Regions from separate parts of the Pedobacter sp. Leaf132 genome, predicted to be linked through region 1. Evidence: riboswitches for the same ligand, from Rfam matches in the RefSeq annotation. Region 1 holds a riboswitch; the other holds the start of a gene.
The links. Region 1 has a riboswitch for S-adenosylmethionine ahead of LUA86_RS06180 (O-acetylhomoserine aminocarboxypropyltransferase/cysteine synthase family protein). Riboswitches for the same ligand answer to the same signal wherever they lie in the genome.

Region 2: linked by a shared signal. The riboswitch ahead of metH (methionine synthase) and the one ahead of LUA86_RS06180 (O-acetylhomoserine aminocarboxypropyltransferase/cysteine synthase family protein) in region 1 are both predicted to bind S-adenosylmethionine.

Annotation. Positions count from the first base shown of each region.
Region 1 covers NZ_CAKLBO010000002.1:545,578-549,997, forward strand. The annotation lists gene aqpZ (aquaporin Z) at 1-508, shown strand, start outside; gene LUA86_RS06170 (glutathione peroxidase) at 688-1,203, opposite strand; gene LUA86_RS06175 (hypothetical protein) at 1,270-2,274, opposite strand; SAM riboswitch class I at 2,489-2,599, shown strand; gene LUA86_RS06180 (O-acetylhomoserine aminocarboxypropyltransferase/cysteine synthase family protein) at 2,878-4,194, shown strand; gene metX (homoserine O-acetyltransferase) at 4,240-4,420, shown strand, end outside.
Region 2 covers NZ_CAKLBO010000001.1:591,240-595,659, forward strand. The annotation lists gene LUA86_RS02555 (hypothetical protein) at 1-429, shown strand, start outside; gene LUA86_RS02560 (Bax inhibitor-1/YccA family protein) at 470-1,225, shown strand; SAM riboswitch class I at 1,339-1,444, shown strand; gene metH (methionine synthase) at 1,611-4,420, shown strand, end outside.

The DNA of each region.
Region 1 (4,420 bases):
GGCAATATCTATAGGTATGGTTGTAGCTGGCAGAATGAAAGCAAGCGAAGCAGCATATTATGTTGTAGCGCAAATTTTAGGTGCAATTGCAGGCGCTGCTTTATTGCTTCTTATAGAAAGCAACCATCCGGGTTTCGAAATGAAACCATGGGCACTCGGTTCTAACGGTTGGGGTGCAGGTTATTTGGGTGAATATAATACCATGGCTGCATTTGTTGCCGAAGCCGTTTTTACATTTATCTTCTTATTGGTTATTTTCGGTGCAACATCTACAAAAAATATTAATGGTGGTTTTGCCGGCTTAGCAATCGGTTTAAGCCTTGTGCTTATTCATATCGTTGGCATCCAGATAACGGGCGTATCTGTAAATCCTGCCCGAAGCATTGGTCCTGCTGTGCTTGCAGGCGGTGTTGCACTAAGTCAGGTTTGGTTGTTTATCCTCGCTCCTATCACTGGAGCCATTTTAAGCGCTGTAGTTTGGAAAACTATTTTAGAAAAAACTAGTTAAAAATGTAAAATGGATAATGGGAGATGTAGAAAACATCAAAAAATCTATACACATTCTCTATTCTGGTAATTCAGAAATCGAATATTGAGCACCAAATAAAAAGGGTAAAATGGAATTTCCATTTTACCCTTTTTAGCTATTATACTTGAGAAATTTATTCCATCTCTCATCCTACGTCATTATAGGTTTTTTACAATTGCCTCGTCCATAGGTTTTGTTTTTGAACGGAAACGATGAACCAACTCACCCTTTTCATTAATTAAAAACTTCTCAAAATTCCATTTAATATCACCTTGCTCTTCTGTATTGGTTTGCGTAGTTAAATATTTAAATAATGGCGTAATATCATCACCTTTTACACTGCTTTTTTCGGCAAGTAAAAAAGACACACTGTATTTACCTGTACAAAATTGTTTAATTTCTGCGTTAGAAGAAAATTCTTGTCCGCCGAAATTACCAGCCGGAAAACCAATTAAAACAACTTTTTTACCGTATTGCTTTTGAAGTTTTTCCAAATCTTCATATTGTGGCGTGTAACCACATTTAGAAGCGGTGTTAACAATTAAAATTTTCTTTCCTTTAAATTTAGAAAGTTTAATTTCTTTACCATCAATGGTTTTAAAACTGAAATCGTAAACATTTTTTGGTGGCGAAGGCATCAAAAAGTTCAGGAGGATTAAAATTGTGCTTATCATTTTATGTTTATTTTATATACGAATATAGTTACAAATAGTTTTTTGCTTTAGCTTTTTGTTATAAATCTATTTAGGATTACAAATTGTAGACAATTTTGCCGAATAATTGGCATTTAATGGCTCGTTGGTTTGCACCAATCGCTGAGAATCTGTATTCGCCGGACAAGCAATATCGCCTGCTGCATCGTAAACTAATCTATTTCCATTGGCTACCAAATCTTTGGGCACATAAACCTGAACTTTAGTAATAGCATAACCTGAAGGAAAATAGCGAACATAATAACCATCTGGATGTTTAGTCCAGATTCCGCTTGGCACATCAGCACGCGGTGGAGCCATACCCGCAAGTATTGCATATTTTTCCATATCTGCATAGGTGTAGTTACCAGAAGAAACCAATTGACGGATATTATTTTCGGCTTCAAATACGGCTTTCAGACCTGATGGCAATTGGTCTTTAGCTTTTTCCATTACATCGAATGGTAAAATTCCTAATGCACCGCCTTCTAATTGAGTAAGTTGTTTTGGAGTTAATAATTTGATAGCGGTAACTTTAACTTGTCCGGCATGATCTGCAAATTTTGTTCTGGCGATGATGGTCCATAATAAAACCTGAATATCATGTTGTTCAACTTCAGGATGTTTTTCGGCACTTTTTAAAATGGATACCACTATTTCTTCCTTCTGACCTAAAACTGGTGCAAACATATATCCATCGCCCTTTGATGGTGCAAAAGTCCCGGCTTTAAGGCAATAACTTTTGTTTGTCATTTCATAAAATCCCTCACATAAAACAAAACCACCATCCGGATTTTTTGGCAATAAATATAAGGGCTGGAATTTTGCATTGGCATTGAAGCCGGGCATTTCTTCGCCTTCGCGATTAACATCTTCAAAATTTGTTGAAATGGCTTCTGGTTGCTTTAAAAACTTATCCACGCCGAGCGCTTTAGCACCTTGAGCTGTTCCAACTTTAAGTAATTTATCTTTTAATCCGCCAAATTGGGCATTAGCGGTTAGGTTAGCTGCTGAAAAAGCTAGCGTAAAGAGCATTATTTTTAAATTTTTCATTGATGATTAGATTTTGCAGGTATCACAAACTTAGAACTTTACAATTAATTCTGTGTAAATTTTAATGTGATTATTAAATATTTAAAATTTATTTGCCTCAAATTCATCTTTTTATAAAAAATACAGAATTTAATTTTGTGAATTAAAATATTATTCAGACATTTGAAACATTATTTGGCGAAAAGCTAAATAAAAGTCAATCTTTATTCAGATTGATTTATAAAGAAGTGGCGAGAGACTGGCTCCATGACCCACTGGCAACCCTCAGAAAGAGAAGGTGCCAATTCCTGACCGGATAACAAGGTGTTAACCGGAGATATAAATTACAACTGATGAAAACATTAAATCTTCAATCGCAAAGCGAGAAAATTACAAGGCTGAAAAAGTTAGAACTTTCTTTAATTTCATTGATGTGTTTTGATATGCAGGCGACTACGTGTATGTGCTGTTGCATACAGTAATCTAAAAATCTTCCATTCTTGTCTCTTTATCAAATTGGAAGGTCCCAAATAATTGGGATACGCAAATTTAAATTATCGCGGTTACCAATTTGTAATCAGATACCTAAGCATCTAAACATTCACTACATTAATTATTAAGAACATGTCAACCTCATATAAATTTGAAACTTTACAATTACACGCCGGACAAGAAATAGACCCAACTACGGGTTCAAGAGCTGTTCCGATTTACCAAACAACATCATACGGATTTAAAAACGCGGAACACGGCGCAAATTTATTTGCATTAAAGGAGTTTGGGAATATCTATACCCGTTTAATGAACCCAACAACTGATGTTTTTGAAAAAAGAATTGCAGCATTAGAAGGCGGAGTAGCAGCTTTGGCCGTTGCCTCAGGTCAGGCAGCTCAGTTTATCGCTTTGCATAATATTTTAGAGGCTGGAGATAGCATTGTTTCATCATCACATATATATGGTGGAACTTACAACCAGTTTAAAGTTTCATTTAAACGTTTAGGTATTCATGTTGATTTTGCAAACCCTGATGTTCCGGAAGAATTCGAGGAAAGAATCACAGAAAAAACTAAAGCCATATATCTTGAAACAATTGGTAATCCTGCATTTAGTGTTCCAGATTTTGAAAAAATTGCCGCTATCGCGAAAAAATATGATATTCCTTTAATTGTTGATAATACTTTTGGTGCTGGCGGATATTTGTTTAAACCCTTAGAGCATGGCGCCAACATTGTGGTAGAATCTGCAACAAAGTGGATTGGCGGCCATGGAACAAGCATCGGCGGGGTTATCATTGATGGCGGAAATTACAATTGGGGCAACGGTAAGTTCACACAATTTACAGAACCATCAGAGGGTTATCACGGTTTGGTTTTTAATGATGTTTTTGGTATCGGCGGTCCTTTCGGGAACATTCAATTCATCATCCGTGCACGTGTAGAAGGTTTACGAGATTTAGGTCCTGCCCTATCTCCCTTCAACTCATTCTTATTATTACAAGGTTTAGAAACCTTATCACTTCGTGTACAACGCCATGTAGATAATGCTTTGGAATTAGCAACCTGGCTGGAAAATCATCCTTTGGTTAAGGAAGTGCAATACCCGGGATTAGCAAGCAGCAAGTACAATAATTTAGCTAAAAAGTATTTGAGCAATGGTTTTGGTGGCGTGTTAACTTTCGAACTTAATGGTACAAAAGAAAACGCAACTCAGGTTATCGACAGCTTGAAGTTAGTTTCACACTTAGCTAATGTTGGCGATGCTAAAACTTTGATAATTCAACCATCAGCTACAACGCACCAACAATTAAGCGAAACAGAACAATTAGCCGCAGGCGTAAAGCCAAATGCATTAAGGGTTTCTGTTGGTATTGAGCATATTGATGATATTAAGGCAGATTTTGAGCAAGCTTTTGCAAGTATCGGCTCGGGAATTACAGAATAAATTTGCTAACATAAACACATTTTTACTACGATTGAACAATTTATAATGAGTATTTCATCAACATATAACTACCCAAAACAATTTAAGCTAGAGAGTGGAAAGAAACTTCGCAATCTGCAAATTGCTTATCAAACTTATGGAAAACTTAACGCCAACAAGGATAATGTAATTTGGGTTTGCCATGCTTTAACAGCTAATGCCGATGTTTTTGAATGGTGGGAAGGTT
Region 2 (4,420 bases), on a different contig from region 1:
TGGGATGAATTTGGTTCGAATACCTTATACATGAAAGTGCTTTTTGTTGATTATGATAGAAGTTATGCCATTATTGAATTTATTGGAGAATGGAACGACGCTATAAATAATGACATCATGTTGCTTAAACGCGATATTTTGGAATTAATGATGGATGAAGGCATTAATAAATTCATCCTTATAGGAGAAAATGTACTCAATTTTCATTCATCTGATGATAGTTATTATGAGGAATGGTTTCAGGAGGTTGAAGATGGGTGGATTGTGGGCATAAATTTTCAGGAGCATGTAATCCGGGAGTTTAAGGATAACAGCATCGATTATTACATAAACTTTGGTGGCTCCTTTGATGAAATGCCTTGGCGTACACTAAAACCGTTACAATTCTTTAAAAAAGTTGAAGAGTTGCTGACAAAAAGATTGAATTAAAATATCTATTTTTATATAATTTAAATACACAAAATAAAAAATGGAACAACAAAATTATCAATATCAAGATAACAGCGTTTTTGTACAACAAGGCTCTGTTTCTAAAAAATTCTTTGCAAACGTATTTACCTGGATGTTTGTAGCACTTAGTCTCTCAACAATTGCGGCTTACCTATTTAGTCAGAACGAGCAATTGATGCAATATTTATTAACTGTTAATCCATCAACAGGAAAAGTTGGTATGTCTATTTTCGGTTACATCGCAATGTTTGCACCACTTGGTTTAGTTTTATTAATGGGATTTGGTTTGAGCAAGCTTTCATATACTTCATTAATTGGTGTATTTGTGCTTTATTCTGTTTTAACGGGCATTAGCTTAAGCTTTATTTTATTGGCCTATACATCTGGTTCAGTTGTAAGCTGCTTTGCAGGTGCAGCTGGCATTTTTGGTATTATGGCGGTAATGGGTTACACGACTAACATCGATTTAAGCAAATTCGGTCCGATTTTAATGGTTGGTGTAATTGCTTTGGTAATTGCTAGTTTGGTAAATATGTTTATCCAAAGTGAGCAATTTAGCTTGTTTATGGCTTTCATCGGTATCGCAATTTTTACCGCTTTAACCGCTTATGATGTTCAAAAAATTAAAAGAATTGGTGAAGGTATCGAAGCAAACGGCGAACAGGTTTTACAAGTAGAATCTAAGAAAATGGCCATCGTAGCAGCCTTATCTTTATATCTGGATTTTTTAAACATTTTCCTTTTCTTACTTCGTATTTTTGGAAGCAGAAAATAACTTGTAACAGAACAATATTTTAAAGGCTGCGCAATTTTGCGTGGCCTTTGTAATTTTATTTGGCTTCAAGGCGATAATTTTTGGAATTGATGTTGCTTTGTTGCATTTTTGTATGCTTATTAAGAAAGACGGAGGGATTAGACCCAACGATGTCTTAGCAACCTGTGCCCACACAAGGTGCTAAATTCTAATCTCAGCAGTGGCGAGAGAAGATAAGTTAAGAAGGTAAATCAATCTGCCAACTTTTTAAATAAGCTTTAAGTATCAGGTATAAAGTATCAAGTATCAAGACGCACGTCTATATTTTGTGCTAATTATCTGCAGTTAGATTGATGTCTGGGAATCTTGATACTCGATACTAACTACTTGCTACTAGAAACAACAAATGAGTATAAGAGAAGAACTAGAGAAACGTATTTTGGTAATTGATGGTGCGATGGGTACCATGATTCAGCGTTATACGTTAACTGAAGAGGATTTTAGAGGGGAGCGTTTTAAGGATCATCCTTGTGATGTTAAGGGCAATAACGATTTGCTTAACATAACTCGTCCGGATATTATTAAGGCCATTCACCTGGAATATTTAAAAGCAGGTGCCGATATTATCGAAACCAATACCTTTAGTACGCAAAGGATTTCTATGGCAGATTACCAGATGGAAGATTTGTCGTACGAATTAAGTTTTGAGGGTGCTCGGGTTGCTAAAGAAGCTGCGTTAGAATTTATGGCTGAAAACCCAGACCGCAAATGTTTTGTTGCAGGTGCTATTGGTCCAACCAATCGTACGCTTTCTATGTCGCCAAATGTTAACGACCCAGGTTATAGAGCTATCTATTTCGATGAATTGGAAGAAGCCTATTACGAGCAGGTTCGTGGTTTGGTAGATGGTGGTTCGGATGTATTGCTTATTGAAACCATTTTTGATACTTTAAATGCAAAGGTGGCAATTGTGGCCATTAAAAAATACGAAGAAGTTATCGGTCGTAAGCTCGAAATTATGATTTCGGGAACCATTACCGATGCTTCTGGCAGAACATTATCCGGTCAAACAGCCGAGGCTTTTTTAAACTCGGTTATGCATGCAAAACCTTTGAGTATTGGTTTCAACTGTGCTTTGGGTGCAAAAGAAATGCGTCCGCATATTGAAGAATTAGCTACAAAAGCTGGTTGTTATGTTTCTGCTTATCCAAATGCAGGCTTACCAAACGAGTTTGGCGCTTACGATGAGCAACCGCATGAAACCGCTCATTTGGTAGATGATTTTATCCAGTCGGGTTTTGTTAATATTGTTGGTGGTTGTTGCGGTACCACGCCAGACCATATTGGCTGCATCGCAAAAAATGCAAAAAAGGCAGCGCCACGCAAAATCCCAGCTATTGAACCATTTATGCGTTTGAGTGGCTTAGAGCCGGTAACCATAACACCTGATAGTATTTTTGTAAATGTTGGGGAAAGAACCAATATCACAGGCTCGCCTAAATTTTCAAAACTTATTTTAGGTGGCGATTATGAAGCAGCATTAGCAGTTGCACTGCAACAGGTTGAAGGTGGCGCTCAGATAATCGATGTAAATATGGACGAAGGCATGCTTGATTCAGAAGCTGCCATGTCGAAATTTTTAAACCTTATTGCTTCAGAACCTGATATTGCAAAGCTTCCGATTATGGTCGATTCATCTAAATGGTCGGTTATAGAAAATGGCTTGAAATGTTTGCAAGGTAAAGGGATTGTAAATTCAATTTCACTTAAAGAAGGCGAAGATAAGTTTAAAGAAAGCGCCCGTAAAATTATGCAATTCGGCGCTGCCGTTGTAGTAATGGCTTTCGATGAACAAGGTCAGGCCGATAATTACGAGCGTAGAAAAGAAATTTGCAAGCGTAGCTATGATATTTTAGTTAACGAAATCGGTTTCCCACCGGAAGATATTATTTTCGACCCGAATATTTTAACGGTAGCAACGGGTTTAGAAGAGCATAACAACTACGCTGTTGATTTTATAAATGCCACAAGGTGGATAAAAGAAAACCTTCCTCATGCTAAAGTAAGCGGCGGTGTTTCTAATATTTCTTTCTCATTTAGAGGAAATAATGTCGTTCGAGAAGCGATGCACTCTGCATTTTTATACCATGCCATTCAGGCGGGTTTAGATATGGGAATCGTAAATGCCGGCATGCTCGAAGTTTATCAGGAAATTCCACCAGAATTATTAGAACGTGTAGAGGACGTGCTTTTAAACAGAAGGGAAGATGCTACAGAGCGATTGGTTGAATATGCAGATACTGTAAAATCAAAAGGTAAAGAACTTGTTAAAGATGAGGAGTGGAGAAAAGGAACGGTTGAAGAACGCCTTTCACATTCTTTGGTTAAGGGAATTGTAGAGTATTTGGATGATGATGTTGAAGAAGCCCGTCAGAAATACGCTCGCCCGATTCAGGTAATTGAAGGCCCGTTAATGGATGGGATGAACATTGTGGGCGATTTATTTGGTGCCGGTAAAATGTTTTTGCCGCAGGTTGTAAAATCAGCAAGGGTAATGAAAAAAGCTGTTGCTTATTTATTGCCTTTTATCGAGCAAGAAAAATTAGATAATCCGGATCAAAACCAAAGTTCATCGGCCGGTAAAGTTTTGATGGCAACCGTTAAGGGAGATGTTCATGACATTGGAAAAAACATTGTTGGTGTTGTACTGGCTTGTAACAACTTCGAAATTGTAGATATGGGCGTGATGGTTCCGGCACAAGACATCATCAAAAAAGCAAAAGAAATTAATGCAGATATTATTGGTTTAAGTGGGTTAATTACGCCTTCTTTGGATGAAATGGTACATTTCGCCAAAGAAATGGAGCGTGAAAATTTCACTATCCCTTTAATTATTGGTGGCGCAACAACTTCCCGAATTCATGCTGCGGTTAAGGTTGCTCCGAACTATTCTGGTCCGGCTATACACGTTCTGGATGCCTCAAGAAGTGTTACGGTTTGCAGCACTTTAATGAATCCGGAAACCCGGGATGACTATATTGCAGGCATCAAAGCTGAATACGATAAGGCTCGTGAAGCACATTTAAACAAACGTTCTGATAAACGTTTTAAAACTTTAGAAGAAGCTAGAGCAAATAAATTTAAGATAGATTTTAAAGCTGAACTTCCTATTCCGGCGTTTACCGGTACAAAGGTTTTTGATAATTATCCTTTAGA